Regions from separate parts of the Methylophaga sp. UBA3603 genome, predicted to be linked through region 2. Evidence: riboswitches for the same ligand, from Rfam matches in the RefSeq annotation. Region 2 holds a riboswitch; the other holds the start of a gene.
What was found. A riboswitch is a leader RNA that binds a small molecule or an ion and turns the genes downstream of it on or off. The one in region 2 is predicted to bind cyclic di-GMP.
Positions count from the first base shown of each region.

Region 1: another riboswitch for cyclic di-GMP. It lies ahead of B4F66_RS13225 (hypothetical protein); the one in region 2 lies ahead of B4F66_RS06450 (VPLPA-CTERM sorting domain-containing protein).

Region 1 covers NZ_DFMC01000010.1:492,099-498,244, reverse strand. The annotation lists partial or broken gene B4F66_RS13240 (PAS domain-containing protein) at 286-1,815, shown strand; gene B4F66_RS13235 (winged helix-turn-helix transcriptional regulator) at 2,138-2,410, opposite strand; gene B4F66_RS13230 (zinc-dependent alcohol dehydrogenase family protein) at 2,549-3,559, shown strand; cyclic di-GMP riboswitch class I at 3,853-3,939, shown strand; gene B4F66_RS13225 (hypothetical protein) at 3,956-4,606, shown strand; tRNA gene B4F66_RS13220 (tRNA-Arg) at 4,739-4,815, shown strand; gene B4F66_RS13215 (DUF502 domain-containing protein) at 5,051-5,674, opposite strand; gene dsrE2 (sulfur carrier protein DsrE2) at 5,709-6,146, opposite strand, start outside.
Region 2 covers NZ_DFMC01000008.1:208,383-214,528, reverse strand. The annotation lists gene B4F66_RS06460 (bifunctional diguanylate cyclase/phosphodiesterase) at 44-3,370, opposite strand; gene B4F66_RS06455 (hypothetical protein) at 3,775-4,254, opposite strand; cyclic di-GMP riboswitch class I at 4,377-4,454, shown strand; gene B4F66_RS06450 (VPLPA-CTERM sorting domain-containing protein) at 4,470-5,075, shown strand; gene B4F66_RS06445 (PFL family protein) at 5,149-6,146, opposite strand, start outside.

The DNA of each region.
Region 1 (6,146 bases), on a different contig from region 2:
TCCCACCTCCTCCAAAAAATATTCCGCGTCATGTCTATGGTGCCGTTATGCATCGTAAAACTATAAAGTTATTAGGTGCTTAGCGTAAAGTCCAGCTAGGCTGCTTGAATGACTGATCATAGTTCAACAACACACTTAATTTCCTGCGCTAACAAAAACTCAGAAAACGAACGCAATGAAATACAAACTTTTGAATACATGTATGTGTCTGTCACTTGGTTGTGTGATCTAATTGCGTGTAACCAACGTTAATAGGATACGATTAATCTTTAAGTAGGAGCCATTATGTGGTTTAGTTCGAAAGTAAATCGAAAAGAGTTGGCAGAACAATTAGTTATCACACATCAAACAGCAGCTGTTGTGGTTGATAGTGATCGTAATCTTATCGCTTCCAATCCGGCATTTAGCGAAATAGGCCGTAAACTTAACGGTTTAGACCGCAATGGTGTCTTAAAGTCCTTGATTGATCATTATGATAAAGCTAATAAAACCATTGCTTTTGATGATTTTCATCTACGCCAGCATATTTTCTCGTTGACAATTAAAGGTCTCGAGTCTTGCTCACTTTATCTTTTTGAACCTTTACCTGAGAAACTCTTAGGTGAACAAGCTTGGCAACAACTATTAGCTTTTAGTGAAAATATTTATGCTGTTTTTGATAATCACAATAATTTAGTCACATCCAATATAGATTCGGTTGATGCTGATGAGATGTATTCTGTTTTCGATAGTCCGCAATTGTTGAAGGCTTTGCAAAACGCCATCAAGATTACAGATCGAAAACTTCGCTTATCTGAGAATGATGATTTTTATTATCAAGTAACCCACTCCACTCTTGATTCTGATAGCGGCCCGTTATCAGCTTTCTTATTATCTAAACAAACGCAACTTGCAGACTACAAGCAGTTCGAAATGTTATCCAAAGTAGTAAGTAACACAAGTACAAGTGTATTGATCACTGATAAAAATGGGTTTGTCGAATATGTTAATCCCGGTTTTGAAAAGCTTTCAGGATTAACACTTGCAGAAGTAAAAGGTAAAAAGCCTGGAGTTTTATTACAGCGTGAACAAACTGATACAGACACAATTAAGCGGATTTCTCAAAAACTTAAAGCACGAGAGCCGTTTTATGAAGAGATTTTAAACTTTACCAAAGAGGGTGTGCCCTATTGGATAGTGTTGTCAGTGAACCCAATTTTCAATGAAAAGGGGGAACATACTGGGTTTGTTGGCGTGAGTTCTGATGTACGTGAAATTAAACGTCTGGTCTTAGAGCAAATCAACCAAAAAGATGCTATTAGCAGTCATTCGGCGGTGATGGAGTTTAATCAAAGTGGGCAGTTCATTTCAGCTAATCAGTTTACTTATGAACAATTAAACATTGTCGACGAAGTGCAAATGCAGTCTTTACTGGGAAATTTGAAAGATCATTTAGATGAGCCTCGCAAACAATTGATCGAAAAAGGTGAACCCACCGCGGTGATGATTAAACTGGCTCATCAAGGTGGTGAAGTAATTTTAGAGTGCATAATCTCAGCAATAACAGATTTAAACGGCAATATTTCTAAGTACATTGTGTTTGGTAGCAATGTCTCTTCTCGAAATAAGCTGGTGGCTGAAACTCATCTTTCTATGTCGAATGTGTTAAGTAAAATTCAAGCCACAGTAAAGACAATAAATGCAGTAGCCGATCAAACTAATCTGTTAGCGCTTAATGCAGCCATTGAGGCAGCAAGAGCTGGTGAAGCTGGACGAGGATTTGCGGTAGTGGCCGATGAAGTTCGCAACCTTTCGAAAAAATCGAATGAAGCAGCGGTTCAAATTGGTCAACTGATTAACGAAACTCAGTCGCATGTTGACGAGCTGGCTTCTTTTTTAAGTGAGTAATGTTTCTATACCGAAGAATAGTGTTAGCGTCAGCGCAAAGTTTATTCGTTCTCAGCTCAAATGCTTGTCCGACCCGTTAGGCAGGTGATCAAACACTCTAACGCTAGTGCAAATGACGTTTCAATTCAGATTAGGAAATCTCAAAAGCTATACCTAAATCCCTAATACTAATAGTTGAAACCCTGACGATTATAATTGCCGACAATGACCCTTTAGCTCAGATGAATTAGAGTGTACTCAAGCCGATTAGCTAAAGATCATTTTCAAGGGTCCAGTTTTTTAGTTCTTCAAGTATAGTCAGGGCATTCAATCCTCTAGCCGCAATTTTGTATTGGACCGCGACAGGTTTGCTTGAGATCACATCTCTGGTGATCAGTTTATTTTCTTCCATTGCCTTCAACCTCTCTGCCAGGACTTTTTTACTGGCCCCGGCAAGTTGTCTCGCAATTTCATTAAAACGCATGGGCTGATCTTTCAGGTGCCACAAAATGGAGCCTGTCCATTTATTACCGATAATTCTCATTCCCCTCTCAACTGGGCAAGGTTTATAACAAGTCTGGTCGTTTTCTCTCATAGTTATTTGTAGGTTACAAAAAGTTAACTGGTTGACTATTGTAACCTGAATGTTAGTTTGTATGTTTAGACAAACTAGAGAGCAGACATGAAAGGTAAATCAATTTTCGTCGAAGCGGGTGGTGGCTTTGATAAAGTTAGCGTAGAAGAAACAGAAACAATCTCGCCAGGTGACAGCGAAATTCTGGTCAGACTTCATGCTAACTCGCTTAATTATCACGATTATGCGGTCGTCAAGGGGCTCTGGCCTGCATCAGAGAAAAGAATACCTATGGCTGATGGTGCCGGTGAAGTAATAGAGGTGGGGCCAAACGTGACCGAATTTAAGGTCGGTGATAGCGTTGTGAGTACGTTTTTCCCTTCTTGGTTAAGCGGTGAACCAGTCGTTGATGGTTTCTCAACTGTTCCTGGCGATGGAGTAGATGGTTACGCAAGAGAATATGTCACGGCAAAGGCTGAAGCTTTCACCAAGTCACCCTCAGGTTGGTCTCATACAGAATCTGCGACGTTGACTACAGCAGCCTTGACAGCATGGCGGGCTTTGTTCGATTTTAATCAGCTCAAATCAGGTGATACCGTTCTTCTTCAAGGGACTGGTGGTGTATCCATTTTCGCTTTACAGTTTGCCAAAATGGCAGGCGCCAAAGTGATTGCCACTTCATCCAGTGATCAAAAACTCACTAGGTTGAAGGAGCTGGGAGCAGATCATGTGATCAATTATAAAAAAGAACCTAAATGGGGCTTTTTAGCCAGAGAACTTAATGATGGAAAAGGTGTTGACCACGTCGTTGAAATTGGTGGTGCTGAAACATTGGAGCAGTCTCTAAACGCTGTACGTATCGCTGGCCAAATTTCGTTAATCGGTATTCTTTCTGGACAGACTTGCGATATAAATATTGTGAAGACTTTTGTGAAACAGGTTAGGCTTCAGGGCGTCCTTGTTGGTAGTAGAGTCCATCAGCAGGAGATGATTAAAGCTATCGAGGTTAATCAGCTAAAACCAATTATTGATCGTACTTTTGCTTTAAAGGACATTGTCAAAGCATTTGAGTACCAAGAAACGAATCAGCATTTTGGTAAAATTTGTTTAGAGTTTTAAATGAAATAAAAAAGCCCCTGATGAGGGGCTTTTTTAATTTATTAGCCGCTCAATCCCCGACAGAATGCTTCAGAATTCGTCGGTCTAAAATAGCCCTGCTATAATTGTGGCCGATGTCCCTGTAGCTCAGATGGATAGAGCGTTGAACATTTATCTGTCCAAAATGAGAAGGATAGGGCTGGGATTACATTATTAGCTCTAATAATTAACATCAAAGATTTATTAATTAGTACTAAAGTACAATACTTTTTAATAAAATTTAGTGTAAGTTCGAAAGAGTGATCTAATCACGCTATTTATTATGCCAAACTTGGCGTGAGCCTTGGACGGAAAATTACAGCTGTGCTTTTAAGTAAAGGTATCAGGGCTGGGTTGCATACTTTAAGGAGTTCACCGATGAATAAGATGATAGCTACGATAATCTTCTCATTATTTTCTTTATCTGCTTTTGCCGCTACAGTCGACATTGATTTGAGTGGGGCTACCACTTCCACCCTTATTGATGCTGATGGGGCAAGTTTCTCACAAACTTTCACAGGTCAGACTGCATCTGGCTCAGCAATTTCAGGTTCCCCTACAGGGCCATTATCACTAACACCAAGTGGAACAATAAGAGTTGTCTCTTTTGATCCAGGTTGCACAGGTTGTGATTCTGGCAATTCACTTCTTACACCCTCAAGTTTTCAGGGCCCATTGTCGATTTTGTTTGATTTTAATGCCGACAGTTTTTCATGGGTGATGGGAAGCTCTGTTGCAGGATCCAATGTTGCTGCAGATTTATTTTCAAATAGTGGTAGTTTAATCAACACAGTACTAATCAGCATGCTGGAAGGGTACAACAAATACTCTATCTCCGGCTTGGGTGCTTTTGCAGGAATTACTTTTAGAGACAATAACGACCCAGCTGGAGTACGTTACATGGACATGTCTTACAATAGTGTTGTCGGAGTCTCTGAAGTTCCAATCCCTGCCGCCGCTTTCATGTTTGCGCCTGCATTGCTTGGACTCATGGGATTACGTCGAAGAGCAAAAAATAAAGTCGCTTAACTTTATTTCTTTCAGAAAGCCGTGATGATTAATTTCATCACGGCTTTTTTATTTGTATAACTTCCGTTCAACCGCCAATTGGTTTGTTTCGAAGTGAAGCCGATCAGCTTGACTGATATAATTGCGGCCGATGTCCCTGTAGCTCAGATGGATAGAGCGTCCCCCTCCTAAGGGGAAGGCCACAGGTTCGACTCCTGTCAGGGACACCAATAATAATCAATAGATTATTTTTGACTGGAAATGAATAATAGCGGGATAGTCATTCGCATACTCCCCATCAACTTTTAGAACCTTCATTTTTTCTGTAACAAATTTATCGATTTGTATTAGGTTTATCAGATTCAGAAAGTTGAGGTTGGGAAAGGAATAAATATCCCACTGGGTAATGGATACGGCGCAACTAAGAAAGTAATGACAATTCTTTACCAGTTGCCTTGTGAAAAATTATTTTTCAACAATGATTTTTGGTTGATGGCTTTCTGTTTCACTATCTGAAAGTCCTGCGGTCAGGATCCAGCGCATCGTGTCTTCATTCGACATTTCCAAAGACCGAACCTGATCTCGTGAAACGCAAATTGTATAGCCACCAACTTGATAGCTCATTGGCAGGTATATGGCGACCAGATTATTTTCCTGATCCTCCATGCCTAAAACATGGCTAACGTTATCCTTCACCAGAAAGCCAATCAGCTGAACCCCACCGATGGTGACAGCAACAGCATTGCTGAGACTTTCCTGCTGTTTCTCGCGAGAGAAAAAACGCGTGAAATCTCGTAATGCACCATGAATCGATTTCACCAGCGGAATGCGATCCAGGATGGATTCACCCATATCAAACAGTCGTTTGACCAGCCAGGCATTAACGGCAATTCCAATCACAAAAATTAACCCTATAGCCGCTAATAACCCAAGCCCTGGCCAATAAAAATCATAGGGTAAAATGGCAATCATTATCGGACGTAATGCACGCTCTGCTGTAACAGCCAACCAATAAATAAGATAAAGCGTCAGGGTGACGGGTAACGCTGTCGCCAAACCTTTTAAAAAAGTCTTCCAGACAAATTGCATAAAGCTGTTCCTATTCCAAACCGAATACGGTTATTCAGATGTATAAAGTTATATCGGCTTCGCTGGCAAATTCCAGAAAGGTGGCAGCGCCTCCATGACTGATTCCATCGATAAAATCTGAATTTTTAAAATCAAACAAATCGACAGTCATTTGGCAGGCAATTAATTCAACATCTGACTCCAGACAAATCTCACGTAATTCAGCAACACTGGCAACACCTTTCTTTTTCAATTTGCGTTGCATCATCCAGGTAGCAAAGGCTTCAAGCCCTGGAATAATTTGCACGATACTGGGGACCGGAACAGGCATGGGCATAGCAGGGTTGCCTAAAGGAGAGACTTTAAGAGACATATCTTTCTTAAGCAATTGCAAACCGTAAAAGGTAAAAAATATTTTGGCTTCAAACCCTAGCGCCGCTGCTGTGGAGGCCAGTAGAAATGGTGGATATGCACCATCTAAAGTACCTTTACT
Region 2 (6,146 bases):
ATTTTCGTCTAATGATGGATGAAACAACGCTCCAGAATTCAAATCACGCCGAAGATGAGTTGATGAATCCAAACCGGTTTTCGACATCTTCACTCGACATTGGTTTTGCGAACAAATAGCCCTGAATTTCATCACATTGATGTTTCTTGAGAAAATCACACTGTGCCTGGGTTTCCACGCCTTCGGCAATAACCGTTAAACGCAATTGTCTCGCCAGAATAATGGTTGTATGCACAATGCTCATATCATCAGCATCATCTGGGATACCATCAATAAATGATCGATCAATTTTAAGTCGATCAAATGGGAAACGTTTTAAATACGCTAGACTTGAGTAGCCAGTTCCGTAATCATCAATTGCCAGACAAATGCCCATTTCATGAAGCGAGTTTAAGATAACAATAGCCTGTTCAGGGTTCTGCATGGCACTGGATTCGGTGACTTCCAGTTCCAATAGATGTGCAGGACAACCTGTCTCATCAAGAATTCGTCTTATATCTGTAGCCAGCCCGACATAGTCCAATTGTCTGCGTGACAGATTAACTGCCATCCGAAAATTCGTTTTACCGGCCTCGAACCATTTTTTTGCCTGCAGGCAGGCGGTCCGTAAAACCCAATCACCAATCGGTAAGATCAAACCTGTTTCTTCCGCAACCGGAATAAAAGTGGCTGGAGAGATGAAGCCAATTTTAGGATGAGACCATCTTAGTAACGCTTCTGTACCTATGCATTCTCCGGTCGCTAAATCCATTAACGGCTGATAATGCAAATACAGCTGGTTTGTATGCATCGCATTTCGTAAATCATTTTCCAATTGCAGTCGTGCATGAACACGATCATCCAGTTCGGGACTGAAGAAACGGAAAACGCCTCGGCCTTGCTCTTTGGCCAGATATAACGCTGTATCAGCATATTTCACTAATGTTTCAGCATTGACTGCATCTCGGGGGCACAAACTGATCCCAATGCTGGCATTAACATGTAATTGATGACCTACTACCATAAAGGGTGGAGATAAAATGTCGAGTAGCTTTTGGGCGACATGTGCCGCATCGTCAGGTGTATTAATACTGGGGAGCAAAATCAGAAATTCATCACCTCCCACCCGGCCGATGGTATCTTCTTCACGTAATACCCCAAGCAGGCGTGAACCAACCTGCTGTAACAGCAAGTCACCTGCCTGATGACCAAGTGAATCATTGATGGTTTTGAAGCGATCCAAATCCAGAAACAAAACGGCCAATACATCGGCATGACGTGTAGCATGGGTAATCGCATGCCCGAGACGATCCATCGTCAATAAACGGTTTGGTAAAGCGGTTAATGAATCGTGATAGGCAAGATATTCAATATGTGCTTCCTGCTCTTTCCGTTCCGTTATATCCTGGGCAGTGCCGGCAATTCGATACACATCGCCCGCTTCATTCAATATCGGAAAGGCTCTTTGGTGAATATGACGAATGGTGCTATCCGGGCGGATAATGCGAAATTCAATATCGTATTCGCCAGTTATCTTGCCTTGAACAACAGCCTGACTGACATTATTTATATCTTCAGGATGAATCGTTTCCAACCAGGACGACGGCTTATCATAAAGACTTTCACAGCTGCGTCCCCAGATGCTTTGATAGGCTGGACTGATATAAAGCAGATGCCCCATAGCAAGATCGGTCAGCCATACAACTTCTTCAATATTATCGGCAAGTTGCCGGAAACGTTCTTCCTGCTCCCGCAAAGCAATTTCAACCGCTTTTCTTTCAGTGATGTCATGCGTTAGTGCCAGATTGTAGCCAATTCCGCCATACTCAAAATAGTTGGCATTCACCTCGACTGGAATGATCCTGCCGTTTTTTGTTTTATGGCGAGTTTCCAAACGAACGGAACGTTCTTGTTTAAGTTCTTGCCAATGTTCGTTCCAAACCTCCTGAGAGGTATCTGGGTCAACTTCAGGAACGGACATAGCCATTAATTCGTCACGGCTGTATCCCATGGTGTGACAGGTTTCATCGTTGACATATCTGATGCGCCCTTTTCCATCCAGCAGATAAATGCATTCTTTTACCTGATTGATAGCAAAATTTAACAGGGCGATACTTTGATCTGATTTTTTACGCTCTTCGATATCTTCTATCTGCGAAACTAAATACAGCGGCTGGTTGTTTCTTCCTCTGACAATGCTGGTTGTGAGTCTTGCCCAGAAATAGTCCCCATTTTGATGACGATAGCGCTTTTCAATCTGCATATAGGGAATTTGATCAGCAATCAGCCGATCAAGCTCCGCTTGTCCTTTATGCAAATCCTCGGGATGGGTCATTTCCTGATAGGTCATTTGCAGTAGTTCAGTTTCGGAATAGCCGAACATTTCATAAATGGAATGATTGGCTCTTAACCACTGCCCACTCAAGGACAACACCCCCATTCCAATCGCAGCAAATTCAAACGCCTGCCGAAAGCGTTCATCACTCTCACGTTGTTCACGATATATCAGCAAGCTGGTCAAGCCATCAGATAAACGATGACCGATTTCACTGAATAAACGTTTTTCGTCGTTAGTCCACTCTCGCTCATACGAACATTGATGCAAACCAAACACCCAGGGTTTACCGGTTTTTGGATAGATGGCCGTACCGATGATTGAGCGAATATGATGCTCTCTCAGAAATTCGGGTGCATCAGGACTTTCTATAGTGGTAATCAGCGTTACTGGTTCACTGTTGGCCAGATAGGCTTCCAGACCTCGGGCTGCCTCTTCGGTCATCGGGAAATCTGTTCCAGCAGACAGACCACCAGGGTAGTCAGGAGTGGTCTGCTCCATGGGGATATGCCAAGTGGCACTTGCTGGATCACAAGGATATAAAAGCCATGCTCTGTCACATGCAAAACACGACAATATCGCTGCCAGAACATCACTCATCATCTGCTCAAGATCATTGGTGCCCTGAATAGCCCGGTTGACCTGATCCAGACATTCAAGAAACCACAAATGAGACTGATTTTCCTGCTCTGTACGTTTCAGGTCGGTGATATTTTGAAAATAGCCATGCCATACCATTCCGTTTTCTGAATCCGCTTCAGGCATGGCTTTGCAATCCACTAAAACCTTACCTTTCTGAGGGTGTAACACATGCCAACCCAGATTCAGAGGTTGCATCGTTTGAGCTGACTCAGCCATTTTCTGCAGAATAATGCCACGATCATCTGAATCAATGCTCATCCATGCAGACGAGGAATCTTCAATAATTTGTGCTGCGGTAAAACCAAAAATATCAACGATGGAAGCTGTACTGTCGAGAATTGCTATCTGCCGCTCAGACTGCAGACAAAACTTCACTATGGCAACCGGTGAGGTATCGGCTACATAGCTGTTCACGAGAGGCTTTTTGGCTTTGTTTTGGCTGAGGTGGTCATTAGATAGATGGTCAATACCCCGTCTGTTTTTACTTAGCGATTAAGTTGAAATAATTTCAAGGACTTACTGATTCATAACAGGCAATTAAAAATATTTAAACAGAACTGTTAATTGATTTTAACGATCTTAAAATGCCGGGGCATCTTAGGCATATTACCTTTTCATTACAAGGGATAATTCTCACTAAAACCAGGGACTTTTACCTTGGTCGTAATATATTGACTCCAAGGAAAGAAAATAATTTGTCCCGTAGAAATTTAATGCGATTATAGAGATTTATTCTCCAAAAACCTGTGCTCTCCATCTCATCCTCAAGCATGAACTAAAAGCAAGTGGTCTTATGGTTTTTGTGAGCGTTTGATGAGTCAGGTCAGTAGAGTTGTAAAACGTTGGGCGGGAGGTGAGTTTACAAAAACACCTGGATCGTTTTTTTCTGCGAAGCAGACATTTACGATCACATTTTCATAAAGCCAGTAAATATAACCGCCTTCATCCATCCGGTAGCGCCACTGGTACTGACACTGTACCCACCCTTCTTCGAGCGAAGTAAGTAATATCGGTGGTTCATCGGCCTGTAATCGTGGTTTGAACTCCACTGTCTTGACTTTTAAACCAACACGAAAACGATCAATTAAAAAATAATCATCTGTCAGTTGATAGCGAATGCGATTTCCGGAAATATCATCCCCATGCTTATCAAGCAATATTTGCTTATTAGACAAAACAGAAGAGGAGGATTTTAGCGGATAGCGATCAGGTAATCCTGCCCTTGCTTTTTTGTGCGCATCAGAAAGCTGAGATTTATCCCACTGAAAGATAATAATTTGTACAACGAGTTTTTGCATTAATAAGTTACCGGACTAACCGTAAGTGATTTATTAAGTGTATTTGTACCAAAGTACAATTAAAAAACGTCTAAATAAGGATTATTTTGAATCTGTGTCGAACTTTATAAGACACATTTATTTTTAATTTTTGCCAAACTTAATGCGAATTAAGGACGGAAAGTTTCCGGTCTCAAAGTTGAGATTGCTGAACTACAAAAATTGAGGATATATCTATGAAAAACTTAACAAAAATTTTAGCAATATCTGCATTATGTTTTGCTCCAGTTTCCTTTGCTGCAACCATTGATAGCCTATATGATAGCTTTGAAGGTGAAGGTCAGGCGAGTTCTGTCTTAAACTATAACAGCTTCGTTAATTGGGATGTATCAAACGGTACGGTTGATTTGATCAAAAACGGTAATCAATGGGGAATCGTTTGTTCAGTTGGTAGCTTTTGCGTAGATCTGGACGGCTCAACTGGTGACGCAGGAATTTTGTCTTCTAAAAATGGTTTTTCTGCAGGAAAATACAAAGTGAGTTTTGATTTATCTGGTAATCAACGTAATGGTCCTGCTGACCAAGTTTCGGTGTTGTTTGGAGCAGGTGCACTTGTTAATCATCTTCTCTTGGATTGGGATGAAAATTGGCATACCTATAGTTTCCTGGTTGATTTGGTTGATGGGGATAAATTATCTTTTAGAAACTTCGGGGGGGATAATGTTGGAGCGATGCTGGATAACATCCGGGTTTCAGCCGTTCCAATACCAGCAGCAGTTTGGTTATTTGGTTCAGGTTTGATGGGCTTTTTAGCAATGCGTAGAAGAGCGAAAAGCCAGTAATTCTGACGCTTATTTTATCTAAAAAAGCCGTGACAGTTTCTGTCACGGCTTTTTAATTGTTAGCATAAGATGATCAATTGACCAAGCTTTGAATCGGAGCAGGAATACGTCCGCCTAGTCGCACAAAGCGGTTTTCCTGATTCCCCATATTGACAGCCATCACTGGGCCTTCACCCAACAAACCACCAAACCGGACAATATCACCTGCTTTTTTGCCAGGCGCTGGAATCAATCTTGCTGCTGTGGTTTTTTTGTTAATCACACCAATTGCCATTTCATCAGCAATAATCGCGGATAGCATTTCAGCTGAAGTATCTCCAGGTAAAGCCACCATATCCAGGCCAACTGAACAGACTGCCGTCATGGCTTCGAGTTTTTCCAGATTCAAGGTGCCGTTTGCAGCCGACTCAGCAATGGTCAAATCTTCACAAACCGGAATAAACGCACCACTTAAACCACCCACATGTGAGCTGGCAAACGCACCACCTTTTTTCACTGCATCATTGAGCATGGATAAAAATGCGGTACTGCCAGGTGATCCAAAAGCTGGCAAACCGATCGCTTCAAAAATCTCTCCGACACTGTCATTACGATTCGGTGTCGGTGCCAACGACAAGTCGACAATACCAAATGGCAGATTGAGTAATTGTGCCACTTCACGGCCCACCAACTCACCAGCACGTGTCAGTCTGGCTGCTGTTTGTTTAATGACATCCGCCGCACGGCTCAGATCCATATTTTCATCTTCAGCCAAGGCTTTTTCCAAAGCCGCTTTTACTACACCGGGACCACTGACACCAACACTGACAACCGCATCTGCTTCACCGATACCTAAATAAGCACCGGCCATAAACGGTACATCCTGAGGAATATTGGCAAAGACCACTAATTTTGCAGCAGCAAGGCCATCATCGTCTGCAGTGAGTTCTGCAGCCTGTTTGATGATTTGCCCCATCTTGAGAATCGCGTCCATGTTGATACCGGCACGCGTACTGGCCACATTGACGGATGAACAGATTCGTTGCGTTTCCGTCAGCGCCTGTGGAATGGCTTCGATCAAAGCCTGATCGC